2 linked regions of the Colwellia sp. M166 genome follow. The protein of the gene in region 2 interacts with the protein of the main gene of each other region in a pairwise test. Links are inferred from orthologs where the notes say so. Each region holds a gene or a part of one and is shown on either strand. Other genes may lie near its edges.

Region 1 (9,653 bases), 1.6 Mb from region 2 along the record:
AGAACAAAATTTAGTCATTTGGTCACAAAACCCAGAGATTGATAACGCCATTTTGGAAGAAAACTTAAAAAAGACCATCGGCCTTTCAAGTAATTTAAAAGTAGCTTGCCCTCAATGGACCGAACTTAAAGCCGACAAATTTTTAATGGCTTTAAAGCAGCGTTTCGCTATTCAGGGAGGAAGTTCGAGTTTTGATCTGCCACAATTACAATTTTGGTTACACCAACCCAGTGCTCAAGTTGAGCAGCAGTGTCACTACTGGTTATCACGACTGGCTCAAATTAGTTCAGCATTATCATTGATAATGAAATTTATTCGACAAAGAGCAGAGTTTAAACAGATATTGACGGAAAGTGGCTTCTATCAAGACAATGGTGAAGGGTTAATACTTTTGCGTATCAAAGTAGCTGATACTTTATCGTTTTACCCAACCATTAGTGGTAACCGCTTTCGCTACTCTATTCGCTTTATGATGCCATGTAATGATGCTGGGCGTAAATACGTTAAACAAGCCACAAGTTTCTTATTAGCTCGTTGTTAACAGCATGTGCTTAGCGATCAGCTAAGGTACAACAAGAAGTATTTCGGCTTTTACTGAGCATATATAATTAATCGCTTCAGACGAAAAGTTAATAGCTGCTTAGTGAAATATTTCTTATAATAGCATTATCACTTTATTCGCTAGTAACATCTTATATGACATTAAAAGTATCTTGCCCCACTTGTAAAAAAGAAGTGCTTTGGCAAGCGCAAAGCCAACATCGTCCATTTTGTAGTAAGCGTTGTCAGTTAATTGATATCGGTGATTGGGCTGATGAAAATCATAAAATTAGCCAGCCAGTGCAAGGCGCTGTCGACTTAAATGAAGAAATGCTTGACGCGTTGGAAGATCAATTTTTACAACATAATAAATTTTTTGTTGAACCTGAATAACAAGTATTATTATCAGGTAAGCTGAAGCTACAAATATATTTGTTGTAGCTTTTCAATAATGGCTTGATTAGCAGCAGGGAAATTTAAGTGTTCGAAATCAGTTAATTGATACCAAGCAGATGCTTGCCCTTCTAAAGCTTTTGCTTCACCGATAAAGTTATCAACAACAAAGACTTCTAATAACACCTTTTTATCAACGTAGTCATGGCTTATTTCGATTAGCGGCGTACAGGTTAACACTTCTATCGCCACCTCTTCTTTTAGCTCTCTAAATAGCGCCTGATGCACAGTTTCATCATCTTCAACTTTACCACCGGGAAATTCCCACTTTCCCCCTTGATGACTATCTGCTAAGCGCTTAGTTAGAAAATACTGATCGCCCTGTTTGATAACCCCAACAGCAACATGCACAATTTTAGTTGTCATAATACGATGCCTTAATTAAATTTATTTTTATATTGTTTATCTAAAGAAGTATGCACTTAGCGCTATATCGAACACATGAGTAGGTACAAATTTTTGAAATTATCATTGCCCCGCAAGCACTCAAAGACTGACTTTTAAATTCTCGCTAAGAGGTACTTTCTGAGACGGATTGCTATTAAACATAAAAATACCAGTCAAAAGACTGGTATTTTTATGTCAGACTTAACGCTTGATAAGTTAGCTTAACTTACCGTGACACTGTTTATATTTTTTACCTGAGCCGCACGGACAAGGCTCATTACGTCCAACACGCGCCATCGCAGTTTCTTCAGGCTGTGAGGCCGACTGATGTGTAAACTCTTTCGGTGCTTCATCAGCTTTTCTATGTTGTTCTTCAACCGCTTCAACATCAGATTCAGCCTTAATTTGCACTTTACTTAAGATACCAATAACATCATATTTTAAGTTATCAAGTAATTCGGCAAATAACTCGAAAGATTCACGCTTAAATTCTTGTTTTGGATTCTTTTGCGCGTAACCGCGTAAATGAATACCTTGACGTAAATGGTCCATTGCCGCTAAATGCTCTTTCCAATGAGAATCTAGGCTTTGTAGCATAACAGCCTTTTCAAACTGGCGTAAAACTTCAGCACCAACCATCTCTTCTTTAGCAACATAACTCGCTTCAACTTCTGCAACAATTTTTTCACGTAAAGTTTCTTCATGCAAGTTGCTGTCTTCTTCTAACCATTTTGCAATAGTCAGCTCAAGATTAAGTTCGCCTTTAATACGTTCTTCTAAGCCCGTAACATCCCACATTTCTTCTAACGATTGTGGTGGAATATGTTGACTAATCAAACCATTAACGACATCTGCACGAATCGCTTTAATAACCTCAGCAATATCTGCTTCATCCATCAGCTCATTTCGTTGCTCATAAATAACTTTACGTTGGTCATTTGAAACATCATCAAACTCAAGTAATTGTTTACGAATATCAAAGTTACGGCCTTCAACTTTACGTTGAGCATTTTCAATACTCTTAGTCACCCAAGGATGTTCAATTGCTTCACCGCGCTCCATACCTAATTTACGCATCATGTTAGAAATACGCTCAGAGGCAAAAATGCGCATTAAGCCATCTTCCATCGATAGGTAAAAACGCGTTGAGCCCGCATCACCTTGACGGCCTGAACGACCACGCAATTGATTATCTATACGACGAGACTCATGACGCTCAGTGGCAACAATATGTAGGCCACCCGCGGCTAATACCTTTTCATGCTCTTCTTGCCATGCGGCTTTCACTTTTTCAATTTGGTCTGCGCTTGGGTTATCAAGCTTAGCTAGCATCATACTTAAGTTACCACCCAGTACGATATCAGTACCACGACCAGCCATGTTAGTGGCAATGGTTACCGCACCAATTTTACCCGCGTCGGCAACAATCTCAGCTTCCTGTTGGTGGAACTTAGCATTCAATACTTTATGCTTAATCTTTGCTTTCTTTAAAAATGAAGATAAGAATTCAGAGGTTTCAATGCTGATAGTTCCCACCAAAACCGGTTGGCCACGTTCAACACAGTCTTTAATATCTTCTAAAATCGCTTCAAACTTTTCTTCAGCTGTTAAGTAAATTAAATCAGGTAAATCCTTACGTACCATAGGTTGGTTTGTTGGGATAACCACCGTTTCTAAACCATAGATATGATTAAACTCGAACGCTTCTGTGTCCGCAGTACCTGTCATACCTGATAATTTATTATAGATACGGAAAAAATTTTGGAAGGTAATTGATGCCAGTGTCTGATTTTCATTTTGAATATCAACACCTTCTTTCGCTTCAACCGCTTGGTGCAAACCTTCTGACCAACGGCGACCTTCCATTGTACGACCGGTATGTTCATCAACAATGACGATTTCACCATCTTTAACAATATAATCAACATCTTTTTGAAACAGTTTATGAGCACGCAATGCCGCCATAACATGATGGAGTAAAGTAATATTTGCTGCTGAGAATAGAGAATCTCCTTGCTGCATTAAACCTTTTTCGATCATGATTTCTTCGATATGTATTTGACCTAGCTCAGTTAGATAGATTTGCTTGGCTTTTTCGTCAATGGTGAAGTCACCGGTACTTTCTTGACCTTCTTTATCTTCTTCATCTTGCTGAACAAGCGTTGGCACTACCAGATTGATATTACGGTAAAGTTCAGAACTATCTTCCGCTTGACCAGAAATAATTAATGGCGTGCGCGCTTCATCAATTAAAATCGAGTCGACTTCATCAATAACGGCAAAGTTTAATGGCTTTTGTGCCCGCTCTTCTGGCGAAAAGGCCATATTATCGCGCAGGTAGTCAAAACCAAACTCGTTGTTGGTACCGTAAGTGATATCAGCGTTATATGCTGCTTGTTTATCGCCAGGTGCCATACCAGCAATATTACAGCCAACAGTCATACCTAAAAATTCAAATAATGGCCGACTCCAATCCGCATCACGGGTAGCAAGGTAGTCATTGACCGTAATCACATGCACACCTTTATTGGTTAAAGCATTTAAATAAGCCGGTAAAGTTGCGGTAAGCGTTTTACCTTCACCGGTACGCATTTCGGCTATTTTACCCGAGTTGAGTACCATGCCACCGATCATTTGCACATCAAAGTGACGCATACCAAATACGCGTTTACTCGCTTCACGTACCACAGCAAATGCTTCAGGAATAAGCTCGTCTAGTACTTCGCCTTGCTCAACGCGCTCTTTAAACTCAGTTGTTTTTGCTTTTAGTTCTTCATCACTGAGGGCTTCAAAAACGGGTTCTAGAGCATTAATTTTTGTTACTTCTTTGCACATTTGTTTAAGTAATCGATCATTTCGACTACCAAACAGTTTTGTCATTAACTTTACAAACATCGTGTTAAACCATATTGAGAAGAAAATCTTCCGCTGAAAATAAATGACCGGTGGGACCGATCACATAAACTTGCTTAGTATTGTAATCGCAGTAGTATTTTAAACAACTGAAATTCGTGCAAAAACTAATTTTTTGCTTTGCGATAAACGTATTTTTTTGGATCTATTTGGCGATTATTACGCAAAATTTCATAATGTACGTGTGGTCCTGTGGAACGACCTGTACTGCCCATTTTTGCAATAACCTGACCTTTAGTAACAACATCACCAACCGATACTTTTATTGCTTTATTGTGACCATAACGAGTTTTTAAGTTATCACCATGATTAATTTCAATTAATTGACCATAACCATAACGATCACCTGCCCAACTTACCACTCCAGATGCGGTAGCTATAATATCAGCATCTTCACTACCTGCAAAATCAACGCCTTTATGCATTGCCGGCTTACCATTAAAAGGGTCTTTACGCATACCAAAATACGATGACAACCAACCCTTCTTTATTGGTCGACCAGACAAATACCGTGTATTCTCTATATGGTGACCTAAAGTGACAGATTCAAGCATTTTTAATTGTTTTTCTTCATGACCAAGCGATTCTTCCAATGCGGTAATATCCAAAAGTAGCTCCGCTAAGCTTTTAGGCTTTTCCTCATGACTTTGAATCATCGGACCGCCACTCGAGGGGAATGATTGAAAGTTAAATTCATTATCAGGAATGCTCGCCTCTTCAGCTAAGCGATCGCCTAAAGCATTTAATCTTAACACTTGGCTTTGTAATTCGGCCAACTTCATGGTAACTGCGGTTACTTGTTGGCTATTTACTTTAGTATCATCAATAATGGGTAGGCTTGATAGCTGATATATTGTATTTTTCGGTACATCATCTGCAGAGGCGATCAAATGGACAATAAAACCTGAAATTAAGGCAAAAACAATTAAGGCAGATAACCAATGTAGCTTATTTAGCTTCATTGAAAATCTAACGTTCTTTCCTCGGTATAGTAATGTTAAACTCATAACTCATTCATCGTTTGTTCAAGAGCTGACTTATGGCACGAAAATCGAAAATCCCCACAGACATGTCAGCGCTGTTTAATTCAACGTCAGGCACTTTGGCACAAATAGCTGCAAAAACCAACTTTTTAACCGTATTGGCTGATATTGTACGACAAATTTGTCCCGACCTACCAGCAGATGTTTGGAAAATAGCCAATTTCAAAGCTAATGCCATTGTCATTGAGGTAAACTCAGCCGTTTGGAGCCAACGATTACAGTTTGAAAGAATGAATATTTGCCGAGAACTTAGCGAAGTAACCAATAACGAATTCAACCAAATAGAAATTAAAATCACACCATTTCGAACAAAAATACCCGAAAAAACCGTTATTCCTAACGCCATTAATTCCACTATATCAGCACGTACCGCAGCGCAGTTATTAGCAGTGGCACGCAGTGCTCCTGATAGTTTGCGGAAAAAGTTAGAAAAACTTGCTTCGCATGCAAAAAAATAGCTTTTGAACAACAGTTTAGTAAAATTTAATGATAAAAAAACCAGCACGAAGACTGGTTTTAATGTAGCGATTTTCGCAACTGAATTATATTAAAATGCCGTCGCACTAATTTCTTGAAATTGGATGGGTGATTCAATCGTATCTTCATACGTTACCCATTCCCAACAATCGACTTGTTTAAATACTTCACGCAACAACATGTTATTTAAGCCATGACCTGATTTAAAAGCATTCAGTTCACCCAAGATGCTAACACCGCCCATATACAGGTCACCAATAGCATCTAAAATTTTATGCTTAACAAACTCATCATCGTAGCGTAAGTCATCTTTATTGAGCATGCGATATTCATCTAAAACAATCGCGTTTTCCAAGCTACCACCTAAGGCAAGGTTATGTGAACGTAAGAACTCAATATCTTTCATAAAACCAAAGGTGCGTGCGCGACTGATCTCTTTAACAAATGAACAACTTGAAAGATCCATACTCATGGTTTGACAAGTATTAGCAATCACCGGGTGTTCAAATTCAATCGCGAAATTAACCCGAAAACCTTCATAAGGCTTTAATTCAGCCCACTTGTCACCTTCTTCTACGCGTATAGTTTTAGTAATACGTAAAAAGCGTTTGGCAACATTTGATGTTTCAATGCCTACTGACTGAATTAAATACACAAACGGTAAAGCACTACCATCCATAATTGGAATTTCAGGTGAATCAACCTCAACAATGAGGTTATCAATACCTAAACCTGCGACAGCAGAAAGCAAATGTTCGACGGTGGAAATCTGAACACCTTGCTCATTCACTAAACACGTACATAAAGTTGTTTCACCCACAGCTTCCGGTGTCGCTGGAATATCGACAACGGGATCTAAATCAACTCGGCGAAAAATAATACCGGTGTTAGCAGGCGCAGGACGGAGAGTGATCTGCACCTTTTCACCTTTATGTAACCCTACACCTATGGCAGAGACACTTTCTTTTAACGTACGTTGTTTAATCATAAATAGCCTTCTTAAGCCTATATTTTGCGCTAATAAGTCGCCGCCGAAAATAAGCGGAGACGTAATATAACAAAAAAGCCTAATAAAATCAAAAAACCAACATTTTTAGTATTGCGTAATTAACTTTTCGAATATCGCTTAGTCTGCTTGTTTACGTAAAAATGCCGGAATATCTAAATAATCATCAAGTTCAGTAGCTGCTACTTTCTGCGCTTGAGCATTAGCTTCTGGCATAGTAACCGGATTCGCAGACAGCTCAGGTTGTGCGCTAGCAATATAGTCACCACCAACAACTTGTGGCTCAGCCACAGGCGTAGGATTGACTAAGGTAATATCTGGTTTACGCTCTGCACCAATACCCGTTGCCACAACCGTTACTCGTAATTCTTCCGTCATTTCAGGGTCAATAACCGCACCAACGACAACGGTAGCATTTTCAGATGCAAAAGCTTTAACCGCATTACCAACAGTTTCAAATTCATCAATGCTAATATCCATGCCGGCAGTGATATTAACCAAAATACCGCGCGCGCCAGCTAAATCAACGTCTTCAAGTAACGGACTTGAAATAGCAGCTTCTGCCGCTTCCTCTGCACGGTCTGGACCTGATGCAGTGCCAGAGCCCATCATTGCAGTACCCATTTCAGACATTACGGTTCTAACATCGGCGAAATCGACGTTTATGAGTCCAGGACGGGTAATAAGTTCCGCGATACCTTGCACAGCACCTAATAAAACATTATTCGCGGCTTTAAAGGCATCTAATAAACTGGTGCCAGGGCCAAGCACTTTCAATAATTTTTCGTTCGGAATAGTGATCAATGAATCAACATTTTTTGATAAAAACTCGATACCTTGATCGGCATAGTTCATGCGTTTTTTGCCTTCAAAAGGAAATGGCTTAGTCACGACCGCAACCGTTAAAATCCCCATTTCTTTGGCTATTTCGGCAACAACTGGCGCAGCACCAGTGCCCGTACCACCACCCATACCAGCTGCGATAAAGACCATATCAGCACCTTGCAGTGTTTCTTTAATAGTTTCTCGGTCTTCTTCCGCACTTCGGCGACCAATTTCAGGGTTCGCACCAGCACCCAGTCCTTTAGTGACATCGTGACCTAGCTGCAAAGTAACATTTGCCGCTGAGTTACGTAATGCTTGAGAATCGGTATTTGCGGTAATAAATTCTACACCTTCAATGGTTTGTGACACCATGTGTTCTACCGCGTTTCCGCCCCCGCCACCAACACCAATAACTTTGATGACTGCTTCTGCGTTGTGATCTTCCATTAATTCAAACATTTTATTATCTCCGATTTTTAATACGTTTTGTTCCACCAAAACTCTTTTATACTTTTAATTAGTAACTAAAATCGCTAATTAAAATTCGCCTTTAAACCAAGCAAGTACTCTCGAGCCGATACTACCGACTGACTCGCTTTTCTTTTTCTCATTACTTTGCTGCTGATTCGCTTGCATACCATAGTGTAACAAGCCGACAACCGTAGAATATGTTGGGTCGTTAACATACTCTTTCAATCCGCAGATATCTGAAGGCTGAGCAACTCGTGCTGGCATTTGAAATACTTCTTCGGCAAACTCAACTACACCTTCCATTTTTGCTGTACCTCCGGTTAAAACATAACCCGCAGCAATTTGATCTTCTAATCCACATTCTCGTAGTTCCTCTTGGATCAGTTCAAATAATTCTTGATACCTAGGCTCAACGACTTCCGCTAAAGTATGACGTGACATCGAGCGTGCAGGACGTCCGCCAACACTAGGCACTTCAATATTTTCTTCCATACTGACCATTTGGCGCAACGCACAGGCGTACTGCACCTTAATCTCTTCAGCATGACTTAACGGTGTACGAAAAATCTTTGCAATATCGCTAGTAACTTGATTACCTGCAACAGGTATTACCGCGGTATGGCGTAAAGCGCCACCGGTAAAAACCGCAATATCCATAGTGCCAGCGCCCATATCAACCACACAGATCCCAAGCTCTTTTTCATCATCAGTTAAGATTGCGTAGCTAGAAGCAAGCGCTGAGAAAATTAATTGATCAGCTTTTAGGTCACAACGTTCAACACATTTAACAATGTTTTTTGCCATGTCGTTTGCACAAGTGACAATATGTACTTTTGCTTCCATACGCACACCTGACATGCCGATAGGACTTTTTATACCGTCTTGGCAGTCTATGCTATATTCTTGCGGCAAAACGTGCAGCATACGACGTTCTGCCGAAATGGGCACAGAGCGGGCGGTATGAATAACGTTATCCACATCATCCTGCATCACCTCTTTATCATTGATGGGCACCATACCGTTTTCATTTTGGCAGCTGATATGCTTACCTGAAATGCCAAGGTAAACTGAGGTGATGTGGCAGTCTGCCATTAATTCAGCTTCGTTAATCGCACGCTGAATAGACTGAATAACCAGATTAAGGTCATTAACACCACCTTTATCCATGCCACGGGCAGGTTGATTTCCAACACCAACAATACTGAGCTGATTATCGGGTGTGATCTCACCAACCGCTACTGAAATTTTTGACGTTCCAATATCTAATCCAACTACTAAATTTCTTTCAGTTACTTTTGACATTAAGGTTAAACTCTTTCTTTATTATCCGTGGTTTTCCAACCTACGGCTAAACCAGTATCATATCTCAGATCAACATAATCGACTTGTTGACCCTGCTTTGTATTCAATTTTATCTGTGGATAAACATCCATAAAGCGCTGTATACGCTCAACGCGGTTATCGCGACCTAAGTTGATAGTCACACCATCATCTAAAATAAGCTGCCATGCAAAACGTTCAGACAGTACCAACTCATC
Region 2 (11,814 bases):
TTATCTCCGCTTTCGGCTAAATTTTCCAATGCCACTGTCGCGCTAGCACCGAGTTCAAATAAAGCCCCTTCATTATGTAAAACAACAGCCACAGGTGATAAAGGTTGTGCATGAGTTAAGTTAGTTACGCTAACTTCATAAGTATAGGTTACCGGTGTTGGCGGTGTAGGTGTTACTGGCTCAGGTGTTGAATTATTATCATTACCACCACAGGCTGACAGCAAAACCGTAAAACCTAGTGCCGACCAGATACCTTTACGGGCAAACTGATTTTTATAAAAAATAGTCATAATAGTCCCCTATTTTACTGTAACAGTGACACGTGCAACCGGATTTAACCAACGATGTACGGTATTATCTAAATCACTTTTACCGGCCGTTAAGTCATCATCACCTAAACTGCCACGATGAATATGCACAGTTTTGTTCACTTCTTCAGTCGTTACACCTGTACCGCCTGTGCCAGCATCCATACCCGGAGCAGCTGGAATACCTAGAGCACCAGGAGCACCACCACCATTAACCACTTCGTTGTTTGCTTCAGTACCGGCATCGTATGCATTAACATTAAAAGTATAATTACCTGCTTCAGTCGGTATTTTCCAACTACTTACACCAGCAAAACCGTCATTGGTTGGTAGTAACATGGTTACAATCGACAAATAAGTATTACTGTCATCAGTACTTAGCATCGCAGTTGTTGACTGACCTGGTGCAAGTAGGCCACTTGCAGGGTTTGCCGCATTATTAGCATTAACGCCATCGAGTAAAGTAACTAGACCTGAAATATCGCCGCCTTCAGCCATCATTTGTAATTCTGGTGTTGCAGCAGTGCCAGCACTAAATAGCGACATGCTGTCATTATGCGCTGACATTAAAATAGGCGTGTAATAAATACCTTGGGTGAGGTTAGTAAATTTTATTTCTAATTCTTGTGCCATTAACGCTGAGCTCGAAAGCGCTAATGCTATCGCTGATGCTGTTTTAATAAGTTTCATAAGTTTCCCTTGATGACGAAATGATTTCGCATTCAGTATGCAAAGCAAACATGGCTAAACTTTCACAGAGTTATCACAAATCTATCACAAGTTTATCAATGAAAAGTAATGAAATTTATTTCTTGATTAGCGTGTCTCGGCCTTTACTAACTCCAAATACATCCGCAGGAGAAAAGCCGAGTGTTATATGAAAGTCTTTATTATTTAACAATAATTTTTGACGAATAAATTGTCCATCTGCTGATGATACCACAACAAAATAACTACTCTTCTCAGCTTTCTCGGCCTTACCTAAACCATGTAAAGTGACACGAAATTTTTCTGATAAATTAAGTTTTTCTTTATCAATGGTTTGATATTCATATGGATTAATTAAGGTTACATGAAAAGATTGGTGATCTCGCGCCGCTTGATACTGTCTATAGATAGCATATTGCTCTTCACCTAACTCATCTTTTAATTGCTCTAAATATCGGCTAAGGTCGGCATCAGACACTTTGCCGCCAAAGTAAACTAATCCACTGCTGTCTTTGAGTTCACTAATTTCTAATAGCAAGTTTTTATCAACATTAATTTCATCAAGCGGCTCACTTGATGACTGCAACATGACTCTCGCTAAAGGTGTCGCTTTACTTACGTTAGTTACGGCTATATTTTTTGTAGTCATTGCTACATGATCGACTATATTCGCAGCCATGACAGAATGAGTCATGATAAATGTCATCACTGTGGTTACGCTAAAAATTCGGCTCATATTATTATTCATTCGGTTTCCTAATTGATGATAACTTTAAGATTAATGTTAACCACAGTGGTCAGCAAGTATGACAAATAACCTTGCCATCAGCCAAGCCATTTAGCAAAGGGCTAACAATTAAAATTGTCGATATCAAAAATCATCTTGGTTATAACGTAGCTTTATACTGGCAGTTGAAATTGTTTAATGTCATGCTATCACTGATATTTGCTCACATTAATCAATATAGCGTTATGATGAACAGTGTAAGAGCAATTGTTGCTGTGTTTTACTAGCGCCTTAGTCATTGAATCACCCGTTGGAGTTATTTTTCACTTAATGAAATTATCAATCAGTCCTGAGCTGTTTAATTATATTGCTATTACTTTCGCTCGTTTTAAATGGCAACTTTTAGCCTGGTGCGTCTTCTTTTTTGTACTTTTTATCGGCTTACAAGCACAAATTCAACTAAAAACGCCCAGCGTATTGGTCTGGTTAGCCATACTTATTTTATTTATGGCCATTGAGAGTTTAGTGGTTTCAGCATTTATGTTTTTCTTTCAAGTGTTGCCATCAACTCGCGAAGAAAACGCCTCTTGGTATCGTTTTTATCGCACGATTGAATGGTGTGAAACCATACTGTTTGCCATATTACTGCCTTTACCCATAGTACTATTTTTCTATGCCTTCATCCGTATATAAACAACTTATAAAGTAAGTTATCTACCTCATCAGCTTAAATATGCCGACGTTTTTGTGCATAAACACCTAAAACGCTAAAAATAGCCACAATCAAAGGTAAAACATAACTGTTAGGTACTTGTGATAATTGTTGAGATAGCAACCGAGTCAACCAAACCGTTAACAAGCCATAACCAAACGCACAAACCACAATAAAAGTGATACAGCGAATAATAAAATGTTGTTTAGCAACAAGCTTACGTACAGCGCTATTAATGTCATTACCAAAAATAACCAGTACTGTGGCGACAATCGCCATAGCTGTTTGATATTGATAACCACGAAACCACTGACCAACATTAATAACTAATTCCGTCATACTACCTCAACAATATTTTTCAAATCCAAACCATCACTTGACCAACATTACCGAGTAAAGTGCGGCGGCTATTTAACTATTTAACAGTGCAATCATTTCATCTTCAGTTAATACGCTGACGCCTAAGTCTTGCGCTTTAACTAATTTAGACCCGGCTTTTTCGCCTGCGACTAAATAATGCGTTTTTGCTGAAACACTACCCGACACCTTTGCACCTAAAGCTTGCAATGCCGCCTTGGCTTCATTTCGGTCCATTTTACTCAAGGTACCCGTTAATACAAAGGTTTGATCTTTAAGCGGTAATTCGTCGTCACTTTTCACTTCGATATCAGGCCAAGACATTATCGCTTCTAACTCTTCCACCACTTCCACGTTATGATCTTGCGCGAAAAAATTAACAATATTTTTTGCTACAATCACACCTACATCAGGCACTTGCTGTAATTGCTCTTCATTGGCTGACTTAATTGCTGAAAAAGTAAGAAAATACTGCGCTAAATTCGACGCCGTAGTTTCACCAACCTCTCGGATACCTAGAGCATAAATAAACTTCGTCAAGGTGGTATTTTTAGCAGCCTCAAGGCCCTTGATCAGATTGTCAGCTGATTTTTGTCCCATTCTTGCCATCGTACTGACATCAAGTGTGGTTAGTTTGAATAAATCGGCAGGGGTTTTTATTAAACCCTCATCAACGAGTTGTTCAACTAATTTGTCGCCTAAGCCATCAACGTCAAGTGCTTTACGCGAGGCAAAATGTTTAATCGCTTCTTTACGTTGCGCCTGACAATATAAACCGCCGGTACAACGCAGCACAGCTTCCCCCTCAGCTTTCATTGCCGCAGATCCACACACCGGACATACGGTTGGAAAGGTGATAACTTCAGCATTTGCGGGTCGGCGCTCAACGACAACACTGACGATCTGCGGGATCACATCCCCTGCACGTCGAATAATTACGGTATCGTTTATTTTTATACCTAGGCGGTCAATCTCATCTTGATTATGTAAGGTGGCATTACTAACCGTGACACCACCAACAAATATCGGTTTAAGGCGAGCCACGGGTGTTATTGCCCCTGTTCGCCCGACTTGAAAGTCAACGGCTTCCAATACCGTTAATTCTTCTTGTGCAGGGAATTTATAGGCGGTGGCCCAGCGTGGTGCTCGGGCGACAAAGCCAAGTTTTTGCTGTAAAGCAATATCATCAACTTTAAATACCGTGCCATCAATTTCGTAACTTAATTTTTCTCGCTGCTGCAAAATATCTTGATAGAAATCTTCAACCTGAGTGGCATTTTCCAGTAACTTAACTTCCGGACACATAGGTAAGCCCAGGTTTTTTATTTGGCAAAGGCGCTGATAATGTGAATCTGCCAGCCAGTGTTCATCAATACCATTACCGCCTTCGTTTGCGCCAACAAAACCGATGCCATAGGCATAAAAAGCGAGATTTCGTTTGGCGGTAATTTTAGAGTCTAATTGCCTTAAGCTACCCGCCGCGGCATTGCGTGGATTGGCAAAGCCTTTCTCCGCTTTTTTTATTGCTTGCTGATTTAAGGCATCAAAGCTCGCTTTTGGCATAAACACTTCACCACGAACTTCTAAAACATCAGGAAAATTGGTGCCTTGCAAGCGTAAAGGGATCGACTTTATTGTACGGACATTCTCGGTAATATTCTCACCAACAGTGCCATCACCACGCGTAGCTGCTTGAACAAAAACACCATTTTCATAACGTAAACTTACCGCTAAGCCATCGAGCTTGGGCTCGGCACAAATAGCAAAGTCTAACGATGATTTTAAACGGTCTTTTAATCGCTTAACAAAAGCTTGCCATTCTTGTGCTGAAAAAACGTTATCTAACGACAACATAGGAAGCTGATGAACAACTTGGCTGAATGATTTAAGCGCCACGCCACCAACCTTTTGGCTAGGTGAATCAAGGGTTTTGAATTGCGGGTGTTCAGTCTCTAACGTAGTTAATTCACGCATTAATCGGTCGTATTCAGCATCAGGCACAGTCGGTTCATCAAGCACATAATATTGATGATTGTAGTGGCTAATTAACTGACATATCTCAGCGATACGATTAATAATATTTTCTTCAGACATAGGTTTTGATTACTTTGAAAGTGAGTGTGCTATCGTCAATAAAGTACGGCTAATACTGATTAGCGTGGTCGTTACTGCACTTATTACAGCTCTAAAAAATACTACTGCACTTTATTAACGAAGCATTATGATTGTTGCAGGTGAGAGGTTAAAGCGAGCCGATACGGCTCTTACGTTCAAACTCACGAATAATACCCATATAATGTTGTTCGGTTTGCTTAGTCATAACACTGCGCTTGTCATCTAATAATTGTCCTTTAAATTCCACAGCAAGCTGTTTAGCGGCATTGAGCATTTGTTCAAATACTTCAAAGGCATCGCCAGCATTAGGTAAGGTCATAAATAGCGTAATACCTTGTGTGGTAAAATTTTCGATATCATCTAAATTAAATGTTCCAGGATTAAGCATATTAGCTAAGCTGAACGTTACCTTGCCGTTGCCGGCATTATCTTGATGACGATGAAATATGTTCATTTCACCGTATTTCATGCCTAAGGTAAGTAATATCGGCAATAACGCAGCACCTGAGATAGCCTGCCCTTCAGGCATCACCACAGAAAGCACAATAACTTGTGGTTCAATTTCATTAGCTATGGTTTTTTTACTTGACTCTGTCGCCGACAGGCTTGGCATATCCTTAACCGCTTCATCACCAAAGTTAATCTCCATTTGGTTACGTTTAACTTTAGGCTGACGGACATTTTTTTTACGTGCTAACGGCTTATTACGCAAAACTTCTGGTTTTGCTTGGGTTACAGGTTGTTGATAAACCGGTTCATATCGAACTGTTTCCTTCGTACTCATTTCATCCTCAACCGGCTCAGCAACAGCTGTTTCAGTATAGGCGTTTTCTTGATAGTTCTGTTCATCAGCGTAACTGTCAACATCTGATAAAGCTTGTTGTTTTAAATGCGCAGGAACTTCTTCAGTATCATTGAGCAAAGCACCAAAGTTTAGGCTTTGATCTAAGGGGTTTTCCTCAAAGTCAGCAGGCGGAATATGATTGGGCATAGGGACATCACTATGAAACTCATCATCATCTTCAAGTGTATGTGATTTAACTGCAACATCATCTCGAACCGGATTTGCGCCCACAACTTTAGGTTTACTGACTCCATCTTGATCAAAACCTGAACCATCGAAACCACGATATTTCGGAGCCACGGGTTCTTCTTTGGTTTTTAATTTATACGGGTTTTTTTGTTTCCTGATGGTCCAGTAACCATGAATGAAAATAGCTGCTATTACGAGAGCACTAATAATAATTAATGTATTTCTGAAATTATCTTCCATTACCTAGCCTATTCTTATACTTCTGCCATAGCGATTGCTTCGTCAATATCAACCGCTACCATACGTGAAACACCTGGTTCAAACATAGTAACACCGGTTAAATGTGACGCCATCTCCATAGCGATTTTATTATGACTTATATATATAAATTGCACTGTTTGCGACATTTCTCGCACTAGATTACAAAAACGACTGACATTTGCATCATCCAAAGGTGCATCCACTTCATCAAGTAAACAAAACGGCGCAGGGTTCAATCGAAAAATCGCGAACACTAATGATAATGCGGTCAGCGCTTTTTCTCCACCAGATAATAGATGAATTGTGCTATTTTTTTTACCTGGGGGTCTAGCCATGATAGTAACCCCGGTTTCTAATAGGTCTTCACCTGTTAATGACAAGTACGCTTGACCGCCACCAAACACCTTAGGAAACAGTAACTGTAAATCATTATTAACTTGATCAAAAGTTAACTTAAATTTATGGCGGCTTTCTTTATCAATTTTTGCTATTGCTGCTTCCAATGTCGTTATGGCATTATTAAGGTCTTGATCTTGTTGGTCAAGATAACTTTTACGCTCAAACTGTGTTTCATATTCTTCAATGGCTGCTAAATTTATCGCCCCTAGCAGTTGTATGTCTTTAGCCAGCTTAATTAAATGTGCTTGCCAGAATGTTTCTTTAGCATTTTCTGGCATAGCAGCAATAACATCATCAATATTCTGCTGCAACTCTGCTAGCACTTCTAATGCGCTTTCAGCTCTTAATTTAAAACCTTCACTGTCTAATTGTAAGCGGGCAAGCTGCTCATTAAGCACTGATATTTTATTTTGACTGGTTTTTTGACCTAATTCCACTTCTGCTAAGCGAGTTTGGCTGTCATTCAGGTTTTTTTGATTAAATTGCAGTTTTTCATTAATTTCGGCTAACTTGTCTAGCCATTGTGGAAGCTGCTGCTCAAACTCTTGCAATGGTTTACTGCTATCACTGAACACTTGGCTGTTATTGCTCAATCGTTGAGTCAATAAATTAATGTTTTCTTGATTAGCTCGAATACCTTGCTCGCGCTGTAGGCGTTGACTTTTAAGTTGTTCAACGACTAAACTCAGCTGATGTCGCTGTTGATGTAAGTCTTGACTACGACTTTGAATTTCTTCAATTGACTGCTGCAATAGCGTTTGCTGTTGAGCAAAGCCATCAAGATCATGTTCACTATCGTCAAGCAATGGCAGCAATTGTGTTTGAAAATCAGTTAACTTTTGTTTGGCAAGCTGCTCACTTTGTAGCAACTCAGCAATTTCTGCGGTTAACTTTTTGTGCTGAGCTTGTTGATAAAGCTTGTCTTGCTCACCCGATGAAATCGTTTTTTCTAGTGTATTCAGTTTATCTTGCTGTAATGCTAAATATTCACTTTGAGCCTTTTTTTCTATGGCGATAGACTTAAGTTGTTGATTATAATTATCCTGCTTCTGCTCGAGCTTTTGCTGCTGCAGTTGTAACTGCTGTAGTGCAGTTTGTTCATTTTCAAGCTCTCGCTGTAAACTTATATAATCATAACCTTGCTCAAGTTTGCCTTTACTGAGCCTATGATGATTTAACCAAGTACCATCCGGACAAATAATGCTTTCATCGGCACCTAACGTGGTTAACTGATGTTTAGCTTGCTGATAACTTTCAGTAATCAATATACTATTAAAATAGCTATTTAACGTCGTTAGACCCGAAACTTTACTGGCTAAAGTGTTTACTTTAACTGTGGCTATATTACCCTTAGCACTAGCCTGCTCTACTGCTTGATAGACAAAACATAAATTATCAGCAGGTAAATTACCGTCAATATCGGCCTCAGGTAAGGTGGCAATAACATGACCTGCTAGCCAATGCGATAACACAGCCTCAACGGCCAACTCCCAGCCATGCGCAACAGTTAGCTGACTTTGCAACGAAACAACATCAGTTATGCCTTGGGCACTAAACCATTTGGCTTGTTTTTCACTCCAGGGCGATTTATCAGCGAGTTTTATTTGTAGCTCATCAATCACTTGTTTTTTCACGGTCGACTGACCCGAAACTACGGCCAATTGTTGATGAAGTTGTTGAGCATGAATTTGCAAACCGCCGGCTTGATTATCGAGTAAAGTCAGCTGCTCTTGCATTTGCTGTAATGCATTTAATTCTGTATTTTTTTGTTGTTGAAGTTGTTGTTCAACGAGCGAATCAGCTAAAGGTAACAAGCTAACTTGTTCACGTAGCTTTATCATTTGCTGCTTAACCTGTTCAAGAATGGTCTGCTGCTGCGTGATATTATCATGCACCGTCTGTTTCTTTTGTTGCAGCTCAGTACGTCGCTGATGCTGTTGTTGCCACTGGCTTTGTAATTGCTTTTGCGCAACTTGTTGCTGTTTCAATTCTGTTTGACAAAACGCTAATTCAATTTCTATTTTTTGTAGTTGTGGCTGTTGCTCATTTAATTTTTGGTCACCTAATTGCAATTGTTCTTGCTCGGCTAAAATCAACTGTTGTGCATTGAGCAACTGCTGCTGAGTCAACTTATTATCACTCTGTGTTTTTTCTGTTTGTTCTTTTAAGTGCTTTACTTGTTGCTCCGCTCGGGCAATATCTTGCGTTAGATTGAGCTTTTCTTGCTGCAATATTTGGCTAGTATCATTGCAGCGCAATAGCGTATTTTTCAACTCGATAATCACTAAATCACTTTGACTGAGCTGGGTGTTCTGGCTCTCAATTTTATTTTCTAGTGCTAAGATACGAGTTTGATGTTGCTGACGTTGCTGATCAAATTTTTGCCAACGTAACACGGCTAATTCAGCTTTATATTTGCGCTCTTGTTGTTTTAAAGCACGAAAACGCTTAGCAGCTTCGGCCTGTTGATGAAGTTTGTCAATCTGGACATCAAGTTCGAGGCGAATATCACTTAATCTGGCTAAGTTTTCTCTGGTGTGGCGTATTCTGTTTTCGGTTTCTTTACGGCGTTCTTTATATTTTGAGATGCCGGCAGCTTCTTCAATAAACACCCGTAGCTCTTGCGGCTTTGATTCAATTAATCGAGAAATAGTACCTTGCTCAATGATCGCATAACTGCGAGGACCTAAGCCGGTGCCAAGAAAAATGTCGGTAATATCTCTACGTCGGCATTTTGTGCCATTTAAAAAGTAGTTATTTATCCCTTCACGGTTAACCACTCGACGTACCGAAACTTGACTTCTGTCGGCCATATTACCTTGAATACGCCCTTGAGTATTATCAAAGACTAGTTCAACACTGGCTTGACCAATAGGCTTTCGTGTTGCGGCACCATTAAATATAACGTCAGTCATGGCATCGCCACGTAGGTTCTTCGCTGAACTTTCACCTAGCACCCAACGAACAGCGTCAATTATATTTGATTTCCCACAGCCATTGGGACCAACAATAGCGGTCATCTGTTGTTCAAATGGCACAGTTGTTGGATCAACAAATGATTTAAAACCTGCCAATTTTATATGCTTGAGTCGCATTAAATCGAATAACCTAATTGTTGCTATCGATTGCCAAAACCTAAGTAAATGACTTACAAATTTTGCACAATTGAAAAAAATAAATTAAAACCCGTGTAATTGCCGCCACTGTACCAGAGATTGATGTATTTTGTAACATCACAATACTGTTCATATCATGCGAAGGATCCTATAATCGAGCTATGAATATCAATCAGTTAGGTTAATAAATCAGCAATGAACAATAACAGACCCCAGCCTTTAGCAAACGGCGGTGCCGGATATTTTATCAAAGGTTTTGAGTTAATTCGCACCCCAGGAATTCGCCGCTTTGTTTTTATCCCATTAACGGTAAATTTACTGCTTTTTAGTTATGCTTTTTATTATATGTTTCTACAACTAGAAAGCTACATGCTGACGCTGGAAACTTGGCTTGGTGAGTCTTTTGCTTGGCTAAGTAGTTTTATTTGGCCATTGGCAGTGCTGTTTATTTTAATTGTTTTTTCATTTATCTTCAGCTCAGTTGCCAATTGGTTAGCCGCTCCCTTTAATGGTTTATTATCAGAAAAAATAGAAGCTTTATTAACTAATCAACCATTAGATAGTGGTGGTGCTCTTGATGTGGTTAAGGATGTTCCACGAACGCTTTCCCGTGAGCTTAGTAAGCTTGGTTATTACCTACCTCGTGCTATGGGTTTCTTTTTACTTTATTGGATACTGCCCGTTATTGGCCAAGTACTGTGGTTTTTGTTTCTGGCCTGGATGATGGCAGTACAATATAAAGACTACCCATTTGATAACCATAAAATTAGTTTTACACACATGCGACAAGCTTTAAAGCAACGTCAAGGATTAAGCTATAGCTTTGGTATTACAACGGCAATATTCTCCATGATCCCTATCGTAAATTTAGTGGTTATGCCGGTCGCTATTTGTGGTGCTACAGCACTATGGGTCGATCATTATCGCGATGAATTTGTTGACCGTTCATAGAAATCAAATAACAATCAATATGTTATTAAGCTTTAAACAAATCGAACAAGCATCAAACAAATCTTGATGCTTGTTCGCACGCCTGATGAAATACTCATCAGTGTATAAAACAACCATCTTAGCTAAAGTTTGACAGCAAAAAAATCAAGGTGCACACTAAATACCTGTGTATTACATTAACAATTAATAAGGATCCAGTGATGCAAGCACTGCGTTTTATAGCTAAGAATGCAATTTCATCTAGCATGCTATTGCTGCTTACCATCAGTTTCACCTTTAATACAAACAGCGCTCGTGCAGAAACAATTAATGGCGGAAAAAGTGCATTGGCAAACGTTGATATTGCGATTGTGAAAGATGCACGCATCTTTGCAAAATTTGATGAAAACATGCCGGCGGTGGTTAATTATTTTACTCCATTAACGGAAGATGCTGTCATCAATTTTTATAACAAGAATTACGGTGAACCGGTTAAACGCGAACGTAAGCGCGGCCGTTTAACTCTAAATTACCAACAAACACAACAGCAAATACGTGTGATTATTTCTCAACAAAACAACTTACGCCAAGTTGACGTGCTTGTTGAAAAAAGTATGCAAAAGTAATAATTCAGCTTGGTAGCATTGAACCAAGCTGATGAGAAACCATGGGCTAGCTTGGTTATAAGACAATATCTTACCAGCATTAACATATCCCCCTAAAAAGCCCTCAATGTTTACCTATTCACGCTTCAAAAGCTTTATATCTATCGTACTAAATTATCACTTAACTAACGTGCCCTCTAACTTGTAATTGTTCATCACGTTTTTTTATATGTGCAACGCTGCTGCTACCTAACCACAATGCCGCGATATCGGTGTACTCTTTATTACCGCTAAGCTTTAGTGATTTATCTTTTATCGCAAGGTCAAAATCTTCCCAGCCCATCCAAATTTTGGTAAGTGTTTTAGCTGAGACCTCAATTTTGACATCAGCTGAAAAACCTCGGTTGATATAGCAGAGATCAATTTCATTATTTTCAAAGATCAACCAATGCTCACTTTTATTTTCAGCAACGTCAGTAAGGAAAAAATGGACGATAAATGGATCAGGCAATACGGGATGAATATTTATATTACGCCGAATGT

Evidence for each region.
Region 1: the proteins of zipA (region 2) and ftsZ interact in binary tests that used the Escherichia coli proteins (3 or more experiments, as listed by UniProt). The link is inferred for Colwellia sp. M166 from one-to-one orthologs.

The regions. Positions count from the first base shown.
Region 1 is NZ_CP040755.1:3,006,865-3,016,517, reverse strand. What follows is about bases 6,022-8,940. They hold ftsZ (cell division protein FtsZ), read right to left. Parts: upstream 8,104-8,940; coding sequence 6,940-8,103; downstream 6,022-6,939. Other genes in these bases: ftsA (cell division protein FtsA), read right to left, coding at 8,182-8,940; lpxC (UDP-3-O-acyl-N-acetylglucosamine deacetylase), read right to left, coding at 6,022-6,801. Outside these bases: cell division protein ZapD, read left to right, coding at 1-541; DNA gyrase inhibitor YacG, read left to right, coding at 697-933; 8-oxo-dGTP diphosphatase MutT, read right to left, coding at 961-1,359; preprotein translocase subunit SecA, read right to left, coding at 1,597-4,275; FGD67_RS13710 (M23 family metallopeptidase), read right to left, coding at 4,401-5,300; FGD67_RS13705 (DUF721 domain-containing protein), read left to right, coding at 5,333-5,794; more of lpxC, read right to left, coding at 5,884-6,021; more of ftsA, read right to left, coding at 8,941-9,417; FGD67_RS13685 (cell division protein FtsQ/DivIB), read right to left, coding at 9,423-9,653. UniProt on the Escherichia coli protein: Essential cell division protein that forms a contractile ring structure (Z ring) at the future cell division site. The regulation of the ring assembly controls the timing and the location of cell division.
Region 2 is NZ_CP040755.1:4,613,943-4,625,756, reverse strand. The notes cover bases 4,128-6,993. They hold zipA (cell division protein ZipA), read right to left. Parts: upstream 6,201-6,993; coding sequence 5,055-6,200; downstream 4,128-5,054. Other genes in these bases: smc (chromosome segregation protein SMC), read right to left, coding at 6,215-6,993; ligA (NAD-dependent DNA ligase LigA), read right to left, coding at 4,128-4,906. Outside these bases: FGD67_RS20780 (spondin domain-containing protein), read right to left, coding at 1-290; FGD67_RS20775 (spondin domain-containing protein), read right to left, coding at 300-998; FGD67_RS20770 (hypothetical protein), read right to left, coding at 1,114-1,764; FGD67_RS20765 (hypothetical protein), read left to right, coding at 2,074-2,436; FGD67_RS20760 (DUF3392 domain-containing protein), read right to left, coding at 2,471-2,794; more of ligA, read right to left, coding at 2,867-4,127; more of smc, read right to left, coding at 6,994-9,715; sulfate transporter CysZ, read left to right, coding at 9,932-10,687; FGD67_RS20735 (hypothetical protein), read left to right, coding at 10,888-11,292; FGD67_RS20730 (helix-turn-helix domain-containing protein), read right to left, coding at 11,453-11,814. UniProt on the Escherichia coli protein: Essential cell division protein that stabilizes the FtsZ protofilaments by cross-linking them and that serves as a cytoplasmic membrane anchor for the Z ring.